2 regions of the Bradyrhizobium sp. 160 genome follow, and region 1 is predicted to be linked to the other one. Evidence: riboswitches for the same ligand, from Rfam matches in the RefSeq annotation. Region 1 holds a riboswitch; the other holds the start of a gene.

What was found. A riboswitch is a leader RNA that binds a small molecule or an ion and turns the genes downstream of it on or off. The one in region 1 is predicted to bind cobalamin.
Region 2: it holds a riboswitch for cobalamin, as region 1 does, so the genes downstream of both, metE (5-methyltetrahydropteroyltriglutamate--homocysteine S-methyltransferase) here and IVA98_RS14715 (DUF1636 family protein) in region 1, are expected to answer to the same signal.

The regions. Positions count from the first base shown of each region.
Region 1 is NZ_JADPKD010000034.1:181,962-187,799, forward strand. It holds gene cobN (cobaltochelatase subunit CobN) at 1-1,804, opposite strand, end outside; gene cobW (cobalamin biosynthesis protein CobW) at 1,804-2,838, opposite strand; gene IVA98_RS14715 (DUF1636 family protein) at 2,835-3,209, opposite strand; cobalamin riboswitch at 3,302-3,522, opposite strand; gene cobO (cob(I)yrinic acid a,c-diamide adenosyltransferase) at 3,563-4,198, shown strand; gene IVA98_RS14725 (cobyric acid synthase) at 4,211-5,659, shown strand; gene cobD (threonine-phosphate decarboxylase CobD) at 5,648-5,838, opposite strand, start outside.
Region 2 is NZ_JADPKD010000014.1:14,158-19,995, forward strand. It holds gene metE (5-methyltetrahydropteroyltriglutamate--homocysteine S-methyltransferase) at 1-2,259, opposite strand, end outside; cobalamin riboswitch at 2,360-2,559, opposite strand; gene IVA98_RS08125 (hypothetical protein) at 2,732-2,899, opposite strand; gene IVA98_RS08130 (4Fe-4S binding protein) at 3,636-3,839, opposite strand; partial or broken gene IVA98_RS08135 (EAL domain-containing protein) at 4,458-5,671, opposite strand.

The DNA.
Region 1 (5,838 bases):
CGAGCCGGCGCAAGCCCTCCGGAACGACGGATGCGGCAAGAGGCGGCGGCAGATGGCCGATCGTGACGGCGCCGACGCGCCGCTTGGCCTGCGCAGCCTCGCCGGGATCATTGACGATGAAGGGATAGATGACCGGCAGATCGCCGATCAGGGCTTCCGGCCAACAGCTCGATGACAGCGCCACGGATTTGCCGGGCAGCCATTCCAGCGTGCCGTGCGCGCCCATATGCACGACGGTGTCACAGCCCTGCTCTCGAAGCCAGAGATAGAACGCAACATAGGCATGGCGCGGCGTGCGGGCGAGATCGTGATAATCGACATCGCGCGTGGTTGCATCGCCACGCTCGGGCTGAACCGCGATGATCGACTGGCCGCACCGAATCGCGGCGAAGTGGAGCGCGCTGTCGCGACAGCTCGGATCATCCTCCGGCGCACCCCAAGCTTGTGCGAGATCATCCTGCAATGCTTGCGGCAGACGCGAGAGCGCCGTGCGGTACTCAGCGACGCTCCAGGTCAGCTGCTGCCTCAGCAGCGTTTCGCCGAGCGCATGAACTGGCGCGGCATCGAAGCCCGTCTGCGCGAGGTCGGACAGCAAGACCTCGACGGACGCCAGCGCATCGAGACCAACCGCATGCGCGATCTGGTGTGGACGGCCCGGGTAGTTCGAAAGCACGATCGCCAGACGCTTCTTGGCGACGGGCGTCTCGGCGAGCCGCCGCCAGGCCGCAACCCGTGCGGCGACGGCCTTCACCCGCTCCTCGTCAGCGCGATGCGCAAGATGGGAGAACTGCAGATCGGGATCGCGCTCCGCAGCGGCTTTAAAGCTCACCACGCCCGCGAACAAGCGGCCATCGACCTCGGGCAGCACCACATGCATCGCGAGGTCGCCCGGCGAGAGGCCGCGCAGCGAGGTAGCCCAATCCTCGCGCCGTGCCGTCGAGAGCGCAACCTGGAACACCGGACACTTGGCTACGTCGAACGGCGTCGTGCCATCGTCGCCTACGGCCGAGAACGCCGTCGCATTGACGATCGCCGCCGGAGGATTTCGCGCGAGATGCGCGCGCAGCCAATCCGCGACGCCTGCGGCTTTCAGCGAGGTGACGAAGACACCATAGGCACCAAAACCCTTATCGCGCAGCGCGGCGATCAAGGCATCGACCGGCCCGGTGTCCGCAGCGGTGAGATAGGAGCGATAGAACGTCACCAGCGCGAGCGGCTTCCCCTCGCCGCCCGCCGGCGCAGCAATGACGCCGCGCGCGGGATCATAAAATCCCGTCTCGGGCACATCCATTTCGCCGACGACTGGCCCGGCATAGAGGCCCGAGGCCAGCGCGAGCTGCGCGATCGCGGCTTGGGCCGCGACCGGGCCGCCGGTGTCACAGAGCACCTTGAGCCGGCGCAGGGTCGAGACCGGCAAGGTCGAATACGCGTCGAGCCGCGTATCGTCACGGCCGTCGGCCGGCAGCACGGCCAGCACGATGTTGCGGTCCTTAGCAAGTTGCTGGAGCGTTGCGAGACCATACGGCCAATAGGATTCACCGCCGATCAGACGTACCAGAATGCCACGCGCATGGGAGAGCGTGCGCTCGATATAGGTGTCCACCGAGAGCGGATGACGCAGTTCCGCAAGATTTGCGAGCCGCAGCGACGGCAGGCTGGTACGGCCGCGCCGCCAGCCGGCCGCAAAGGCGGCAAGGTCGGAATCCGAATATGAGAGCACCACGAGATCGGCCGGGTCCTGGCCGATGTCCCTTGGCGTCGCGGTCTCCTCAAGACCGCGGCTCTCGCGGAAAACGACGTGCATCAGGTTGCTAGCCCTGACCTGATCGCGGCCTCGTCAATATCGCCGTGCTCGCCAATCATGACGAGTTTTGATTGCCTGACACCTGCGCCCCAGGGCTTGTCGAACTGGTGGCGCACACGCTCGCCGACCGCCTGCAGCAAGAGGCGCATCGGCTTACCCGCGATTGCGATATAGCCTTTGACGCGCAGCACGTTCTGCTCGCGCGCCAGGCGCTGAACGGAGGCGACCAGCGCATCGATATCGGCAACTTCCGGCAGGTCGATCACGACGGAAGCAAAATCGTCATGCTCATGCTCCTCTTCGCCGTCGTGATGCGAGGGACGCGCGGCAAGATCGTTCTCGGCGGCGGCGCCGAGACCGAGGATGACGCGCGCATCGATCGCGCCGTCGGTGACGGGAAGCATCGGCACGCGGCGCGGCATCTCGGCGGTGATCGCCGCCTTGGCGGCTTCGATCCCAGCGCTGCCGGCAAGATCGGCCTTGGTCAGCAGCACGATGTCGGCGCAGGCGATCTGGTCCTCGAACACTTCCGACAGCGGCGTCTCGTGGTCGAGATTGTCGTCCGCCGCGCGCTGCGCCTCGACTGCAATCGGGTCCGGCGCGAAGCGGCCAGCAGCGACGGCCTCAGCATCGGCCAGCGCAATCACGCCATCGACAGTGATACGCGAGCGGATCTCCGGCCAGTCAAACGCCTTCAGCAGCGGTTTCGGCAACGCCAGGCCCGAGGTCTCGATCAGGATGTGATCGGGCTTCACGGGGCGCGCCAGCAATTGCTCCATGGTTGGAATGAAATCGTCGGCGACGGTGCAGCAGATGCAGCCATTGGCGAGCTCGATGATGTTCTCCTCCGGGCAATTGGCGGCAGCGCACGACTTCAAAATCTCGCCGTCGACGCCCTCGCTGCCGAACTCGTTGACGAGCACGGCGAGCTTCTTGCCGTCGGCATTGGCGAGCAGATGCTGGATCAGCGTCGTCTTGCCGGAGCCCAGAAAACCGGTGATCACCGTGACCGGGACTTTTGCGAGCGAATTCATTCGGCGGCCTCCGGCACGACGGCGATGGGGGGAATGCGGGCAAGCGACTGCTTGCGGAAAATTTCGGGACGGCTGCGCCAGGGCACGAGGCCATCGGGCGCGGCCGCATAGGCCGCAGCGCCGGCGACCACGTCGCGCGCATTCGTCTCCGACAGGCGGCCATAGACATAGGACCAGCGGCCGGGCGCACTCAACGCGACCGAGCAGCCCTGGCTGCAGGCAGAGAGGCATTCGACCGGAACCACATTGACGCCATCGGGCACGCCGGCGCCCAGGATCGCGCCATGCAACCGCTTGCCCGGCGTGACGTCGCCTTCGCCAAGCGTCTCGCCGGCACGGCAGGTAATGCAGACGTGAAGTGTGACCGTCATCGCCTCTTCCAGAATAACAGCGGGAGGCGAAGAGGCGCACGAACCATTGTGAGAGGCCCGTTTCCCCGTCGCGGAACACCCCGTCCGCCGGTCCAAAATCGTCCGCGCTGGCAGGTCTCCCGGCTTGCGGAGCAGGGCTTTTGCCCTTCGATCCCCGCCTTCCCGATCCTGCTAGGGGTCAGTGGCTTCGGGCATCTCTCCGGTCACGGTCGCGGGGGCGGCTGCATTTTGGACCCAAATCTTGCCGATTCGGACCCTATCGCATTCCCTCTTCGCCTGTCATAGGACAGGAACCAGCGCAGGCCCACCATTTGCCGGTGGCCGCCACTTGTCAAGCCGAAGGACCGGGTACGATGACGCCTGAACCGGATATCCAAACGGGCGAGGAAACCGACGCCCGCCACGCCGCCAAAATGGCGAAGAAGAAGGCCGCCCGCGACAAGATCATGGCGACCAAGAGCGGCGAAAAAGGCCTCGTTATCGTCCACACCGGCGCCGGCAAAGGCAAGTCGTCCTCGGCCTTCGGCATGATCGTCCGCTGCGTCGCCCATGGCTTGCCCTGCGCGGTGGTGCAGTTCATCAAAGGCGCCTGGGACACCGGCGAGCGCCGCCTTCTCACTGGCCATTTCGGCGACCTCTGCCAATTCCACGCCATGGGCGAAGGTTTCACCTGGGAGACGCAGGACCGCGCCCGCGACATCGCCGCCGCGCGCGCCGGCTGGGACAAGGCGAAGGAGCTGATTCGCGACCCTGCGTTGCGCATGGTCGTGCTTGACGAGATCAACATCGCGCTACGCTATGATTATCTCGACGTCGCCGAGGTGGTCGAATTCCTGACGACGCAAAAGCCGCCGATGACGCATGTCGTGCTCACCGGGCGCAACGCCAAGGACGAACTGATCGAGATCGCCGATCTCGTTACCGAGATGACGCTGGTCAAGCATCCCTTCCGGTCCGGCATCAAGGCGCAAGCCGGCGTCGAGTTCTGATACGATCTCGCCATGGCGCGCGCGCTGATGATCCAGGGAGCCGGCTCGGACGTGGGCAAGTCGCTCATCGTCGCCGGCCTTGCGCGCGCTTTCACGCGGCGCGGCCTGCGCGTGCTCCCTTTTAAGCCGCAGAACATGTCGAACAATGCCGCCGTCACCATCGACGGCGGCGAGATCGGCCGCGCCCAGGCGCTTCAGGCGCTCGCCGCTCGCGTCGAACCGCACACCGACATGAACCCGGTGCTGCTCAAGCCGGAGACCGATGTCGGCGCGCAGGTCATCGTCCATGGCAAGCGCATCGCAACCGCGCGTGCGCGTGATTATGCGGCGATGAAGCCCTCGCTGATGGGCGCCGTGCTGGAGAGTTTCGCGCGCTTGAAGACGCGCGCCGATCTTGTGCTGGTCGAAGGCGCGGGCAGCCCGGCCGAGGTCAACCTGCGCAAGGCCGACATTGCCAACATGGGCTTTGCGCGCAAAGCCGACGTACCGGTCGTGCTGGTCGGCGACATCGACCGCGGCGGCGTCATCGCCCAGCTCGTCGGCATCAAGACGGTGATCGACCCCGACGATGCCGCGATGATCCGGGGCTTCGTCATCAACAAGTTCCGCGGCGATCCCACGCTGTTCGACGACGGCTACCGGCTGATCGAAGCGAAAACCGCATGGCGCGGCTTTGGCGTGCTGCCCTGGTTCGCGCGCGCCAGCGAGCTGCCGGCCGAGGACGCGCTGGGCCTGCGTGACGCGCGCAAGCCGGGCCAATGCAAGATCGCCTGCCTCGCCCTGTCGCGGATCGCCAATTTCGACGATCTCGACCCGCTCAAGCTCGAACCCGGCGTCGATCTCGTCATGGTGCGTCCGGGCGAAGCAATCCCCGGCGATGTCAGGCTGGTCATCATCCCCGGCTCCAAATCCACCCGCGGCGATCTCGCCTTCCTGCGCGCACAGGGCTGGGACATTGATGTCGTGGCGCATCACCGCCGGGGCGGCCATGTGCTCGGGCTCTGCGGCGGCTATCAGATGCTCGGACACAGCGTTGCCGACCCTGATGGCATCGAGGGACCTGCGGGCGACACGCCGGGTCTCGGGCTGCTCGACGTGACAACGGAAATGAGCGCGGAGAAGACGCTGACGCGGGTCGCGGCCGTGCATGCCGCCACAGATCGGCCGATCGAGGCCTACGAGATCCACATCGGCCACACCGACGGGCCCGATCGCGCGCGGCCATTTGCGAAACTGAACGGCGAGCCGGAAGGCGCGATCTCGCGCGATGGCCGCGTCCAGGGCAGCTATCTGCACGGCCTGTTCACGTCGGATGATTTCCGCAAGGCATATCTGGCAAAGCTCGATATTCCCGCGGGTAACGAGCCCTATCATGCCAGGATCGAGAGCGCGCTCGATGCCCTCGCCGATCACATCGAAAGGCACCTCGACCTCGAAGGCCTGCTCGCGTTAGCGCGCTAGCACCTCGGCAAGGCGCGTCCATTCGGATTCGCTGCCGGGAAGCCCGAGGCGCAGCCATGCCGGCTCTCGCGCGAAAACGCGCGACCAGATCTGGGCGCGCGCGAGCTTTTCCTGCGCGGCCAGCGCGTTAGGTGTCTGGTAAAGACGAAACAGCGGCGTGCCCCCGATAAGCGTCCAGC
Region 2 (5,838 bases), on a different contig from region 1:
CACCTCCTCCCAGCTTCGAGTTTTCAGTCCGCAGTCGGGATTGATCCAGAGCTGCCGATCGGAAACTCGCTGCCGCGCCAACACAATCAGCTGTTTGATTTCCGCCGCTGCGGGAATGCGCGGTGAATGAATGTCATAGACGCCGGGCCCGATCTCATTGGGATATTTGTAGCTCTTGAAGGCCTCGAGCAATTCCATCTTAGAACGCGACGTCTCGATTGAAATGACGTCAGCATCCATTGCTGCGATCGCATCGATGATTTCGTTGAACTCGGAATAGCACATGTGGGTATGGATCTGAGTTCCGTCGGCGACAGCGGACGAGCAAACGCGGAAGCTGTCCACTGCCCAATCGAGATAGTTCCTCCACTGCGATTTGCGTAGCGGCAATCCCTCCCGCAACGCAGCCTCGTCGATCTGGATCATAGTCGCTCCAACCGCCTCAAGATCGATCACCTCATCTCGGATCGCAAGAGCGATCTGACGGCATGTCTCGCTCCGCGAGATGTCGTCGCGGACAAACGACCAGTTCAGGATCGTCACCGGTCCGGTCAGCATAGCCTTGACGGGTTTCTTGGTCAGAGACTGCGCGTAGCGCCACCATTCAACGGTCATCGGCTTCGGCCGGGAGACATCTCCGAACAGGATAGGCGGACGAACGTACCGCGACCCATAAGACTGAACCCAGCCGTGCTTGGTGAAAGCGAATCCCAACAGCTGCTCGGCAAAGTATTGAACCATGTCATTGCGCTCGAACTCACCGTGTACGAGCACGTCCAGGCCGATATCTTCCTGCCACTGCACGGTACGGGCTGTCTCCGCTTTCAGAAGCTGCTCGTACTGCGCGTCATTCAGCGCTCCCCGCGCATGAGCCGCACGCGCATTCCGGACGTCGACCGTTTGCGGGAAGGATCCGATGGTTGTCGTTGGAAACATCGGTAATGCGAACGCGGCCCGCTGGACGTCGGCACGCTCGGTGAACGCACTGCGACGGCGACGCATGCTATCGTCGATCGCGGCCATTCGTCCCGCGACATTCGCATTGTGGATCTCGGGCGATGTTTCGCGGGTCACGGCTGCGTCCTCGGAAAGCGCAAGTTCATCGGCCACCTCGGCAGCATGGCCGGCCAGCGCTTTGCCCAATATCGAAAGTTCCTTGATCTTCTGAACTGAGAACGCCAGCCACGTCTTCAGATTGGGATCGAGATCGGTCTCTAGCTCAATGTCGATCGGAACATGAAGCAGCGAGCAGGAAGGAGCAATCTGAACACGGTCCCTACCCAGCTTTTTGACCAAAGGGGCAAGTTGGTCGAGCAGCGCCGCAAGATTGGAGCGCCAGACGTTGCGACCATCAACGACGCCTAGCGAGACCACGAGATCTCTGCGGGCTGTGGCGACAATTGCGTCCAATTGGTCGGGTGCCCGAACCAGATCGACATGAAGCCCGGCAACGGGCAAGGCAAGGGCTGTTTCAAGATTGTCGCCGATAGCCCCGAAATATGTGGCCAACATGATTTTAAGGGCCGGCACAAGCTTTGCGAAATGAGCATAGGCCCGGCGGACGGCCGCCCGCGACGCTTCGTCGACGTCCATCACCAGGCATGGCTCGTCGAGCTGAACCCATTCCGCACCGCGCGAGGCTAGTTCGCGGAGAACATCGACATAGACTGGGAGGAGCCTATCAAGCAGCGACAGCGGATTGAATGCGGGATTTGCGCTTTTGCCGAGCTTCAGGAAAGTGACTGGGCCAACTAAGACGGGGCGCGTTTGGTAGCCGAGGCTTTTTGCCTCCTCATATTCCTCGATCGGCTTTCGAGAGGAATACTTAAAGATCTGATCCTGGTGAAATTCCGGCACCATGTAGTGGTAGTTGGTATCGAACCACTTCGTCATTTCCTGTGCTGCTACGCCAGGCCCATGCTGAGTGTGATCACCGTCCTGAGCGCCACGTGCCATGGCGAAGTAGGTCTTGAGCGACACAGGACCTTCGGTCCAGCCGTAGACGTCGGGAATGGCTCCGACCATTACGCTGTTATCGAGCACCTGGTCGTAGAGCGAGAAGTCATTGGAAGGAATGACCGTCACACCGCAGGATTTCTGCCGTGCCCAATTAGCGGCACGAAGTCCACTCCCCGCCTCGAGGAGCTCGGCTTCGCTGGAGTTTCCCGCCCAGTAGCTCTCGAGCGCGAACTTGAGTTCGCGTCGTGGGCCGATGCGTGACGTCCCCAATGTGGCAACGGGAAGCGAAAGAATAGACATAGATCAGACCCCATAATTGGGGCAAAGGCCATGGCGGACGCGTGCAGCGAATATCGCGTGAGCGACAGCTGCTTGGCGCACACCGGGACACCCCGCCCGTGGACGATATATTGTCGAGGCAGGTCTCCTGGCTCGCGGGTCGTCGCTGCTGTCCGGCCTTCCCAAAGCCGCATGGCTTCAGTGACTTCGTTGGACATCGGCTCGCCGCTTACAGTTGCGGGGGCAGCGCCGGCATTGCACCGGCTTCCCTCTTAGCTCCGGATCAAACGAAATCCGAAGACCACGACGGCTGGCATTAGACGCACGAGGATCGATCCGTCAACCTACTAAGTGTTGCCGCGATATTGCCCAAGCGATTGCCAGCTGTACCAGGTAGGGCACAACGGTCTTACTCCCGGCCTGGTAAAAACGCGTGGATCTGTGAAGCCTCCGCTTCATGCGGCGCTCAACGCCCTCTTGGCGTAGTCGTGAGCTAACGCGAGCAGAACGAATGCGCTGGGCGCTTCGACATCTGCGTGATCGCGACAAGCCTGCTCTTTTCCGTCAGCAGCTTCTCGAACTCGCCCGTGAGGAAGTTGCGATCATGCTCGGCCGACATCCGCTTGAACACAGCGCCATGAGGCTCCTTAGGAATTGCCAAGGCCGGGATTGCTCCAGGATCGCACGGATGATCAGGTCGGACTGCCTGTGTTCGGCGGACCCCGCGACGAGCCGCGAGCTCGATCGCCTCCGTGGCGTTGTCAAGATGATCTCCTCGGTGCGCCAAGCACTTACGTGCTGAGCGACTTTGGCGCGCCTTCGTTGTTTCCGTCGCCGCTGGCGAGTAGTGCAGCCTGGACGTTGGCATGCGCGACATCGCAGGAACAGTTCCGGACCTCAGGATGCACGCTGACTTGCGAAACTGGAGTAAGCGGCGAGAGCGCGGGCGGCGGGGATCTGCTATGACCCTAGGCTCCATGCACTCGTGCATGGTGCGCGGATGCCGAGCTTCTCGTATGTCTTCAAGATCTCCGGACCGATCTCGTCGCGCGTGGAGACCGTCTCTTCGGCTTCGGCCGTGACGTAGCTTTAGATATCCTGCAAGTCGATCTTGGGATGTCGACGCCCGTCCACCTCGCCTCGTCTCGTCAGCCAGCGACGATAAGCCCCAACGCGGCGACTGGAGCATCGAGGCGGCTTTGTCCTTATTCGAGACAAATTTGACGGTGTTCTCTGACAGAGCCCTTCGATGGTTTCTCGGAGTCGATCAGCGCCTTAAACTCATAACGATGTTGATCGACCTCGATGCGCCCCACGCGGTCGGCGGCCTTCTCAAGCGCGACATCTATTACTTCGTTCGCAAAATCGAGCGGTGAAGCCTTCTGGACGCGGGCTGCTTATGCTGTCTTAGACGGGACACAGGTGTCAGGCACCGGACAGACCACCGCGCATTGCGGCGTGTCGGAATGGCCCTCGCACTCCGTACACTTTTTGGCATCGATAACGTAATTGTCGCGCTTGAGGCTGATCGCCGCGTTGGGACACTCGAACTCACATGCCCCACAAACGGTGCATTGCGAAGCGACGATCTTGTAAGCCATGCCTTCCGACTCCTTAGGCGAGCGATGCCATTGGCGATCCCTTTCAAATGCCGTGCCAAGGACAGACGCGCTCAATGATGGGCAATTTGCCCAGGGGTGCTGTCCCGGGTCTGAGACGATGTTGCATCTGCGACAGCAACGGGCCACTTCAATTTCAAGCTATGCGAGCCCTCAGGCCCTACTCCGAGAGTCAGTCGCGACTCGACCGCTGGGCGCTTCCGTCGTTTGTCTTGCATGGCAGCGCGGGGCCAAGCGACGCTCGACGATTCCGAAACCGGCGGCGCGACTAAAAGCCGCGAGCCGACGCACGTCTACCCCGGATCTCGGCAAACCTCCGGTCACACGCCCTGACTGGAGGTTTTGTGCAAGCCTCGCTCACGGCTGCAACGTTAACTCCGCGGATTGACTCGCTGGAGGCCTGATAAAAAGGGTTTGTGCTACAATAACTTTCGGCATCGCTTCGGAGGGAAATGAAGTTCCGCCGGGAGAAGCGTTACTGGCTTTGCAAAGTGACCGATTTAATTGCAGTCAGCCGCATGCCTGGTGCCGAGTAGGCATGGCGGCGCGGGCGAGCGCTGGTACGCTTTGCCTGGCTCTGCTCAGCCACTCCTCATGCAACTATTTTGGACGAAGTGGAACAAGGCTGAAAGATGACTGTGCAAATTGCTTCAGCGGCATGGCCTTTCCAAACAGATGGCCCTGCGCAAGGTCGAATCCGAGTTCGGTCACAGCGATCAGGTCGGCGTGGCTCTCCACACCTGCGGCGACGGTGCGCACGCTGTACTCTTTGGCTAGATCGACGATATGGCGGCACACCGTTCGCTTCGGGGGTCCATTTCCGCAACCGGCGACGTACTGCCGGTCCACTTTTAATTTCATGAACGGGAATTTTTCCATCCCCATCAGCTGCGGCCAATTGGCGCCGACATTGTCGATTGCAAGGCCAATGTTGTGAAAGCGAACCTCACGTGCGACCTCGATCAGGAGATCTAGGTTCTGGATCGCTTCCTCGCTATCGATTTCAATCGTCAAGCCGCCGAAAGCGGGGTGCGAGGGCATGCGCTGACAGAGATCGCGTACCGCTTGCGGGTCAATCAGGAATGCTGCCGGGAGATTGATGGAGAGATCGATCGAAGTTTGCTGCTCCAGAAGATACTGCCAATCTTTGATCGCGCGGTCGATCACGAACTGCGACAACTCCCTGAAATGCGGATCGTGAGCCTCCGCGATGAAATAGGCCGGTGGAACAACGCCCCAGGTCGGGTGCCGCATTCGCACAAGCGCCTCGGCGCCGCGGCGGCTGAGGGTACACGCGTCAAACTTCGGCTCATACCAGAGCTCAAGCCACCCAGCGTGTAAGGCTTCCCCGACATGGACCGCGGGACGGGGCGCCGGCTCTCTGGGCAAGAGCATGGCGACCCGATCGCGCAGCGTCTCGGCTGCAAACGGCGTCCTCAGCGGCGGCAGCATATCAAGTCCATATTCGCCCCCGACCTGCTGCACTGCCGTCATGATGATCGACTCGCGGGCGCCGAACGCCAGCACTCCGCCTGCAAATCCTTCGCGTACGAGTATCTCGAGCAATCGTCCAGGCTCGATGCGATCCGAGCCAATGCCGAGCAGATCAGATCAGGGAAGTCGGTGCCGAGTACGTGCGACAGCTCGTCAGCAGTCCCGCATTCGCTGATAACAAACCCGATATCCTCCAGCACATCCCGAAGAAAGGCGCGCAGATGCCGCTTGCCGACGGCCACGCACGCTCGCGGCCGCACCTTACGCTGTCCGAAGATTACAGGTTTTCCTCCGACTAGTTCGGCCTGCCCATGCTCCATTGCAACCACTCCCGTTCCGTGACGGTCCCTTAAACGAGGAGGGAAGGTAAACAAGCTGTGCTTGCCATTATCTTTCGATTCTTCGAGGTAAGCTTAAGATAGTGCATTAGCGTGCAAAATCTTTCGCGATGTTGTTCAGACGATTTTGTCGGGCGCACGCGTATGAT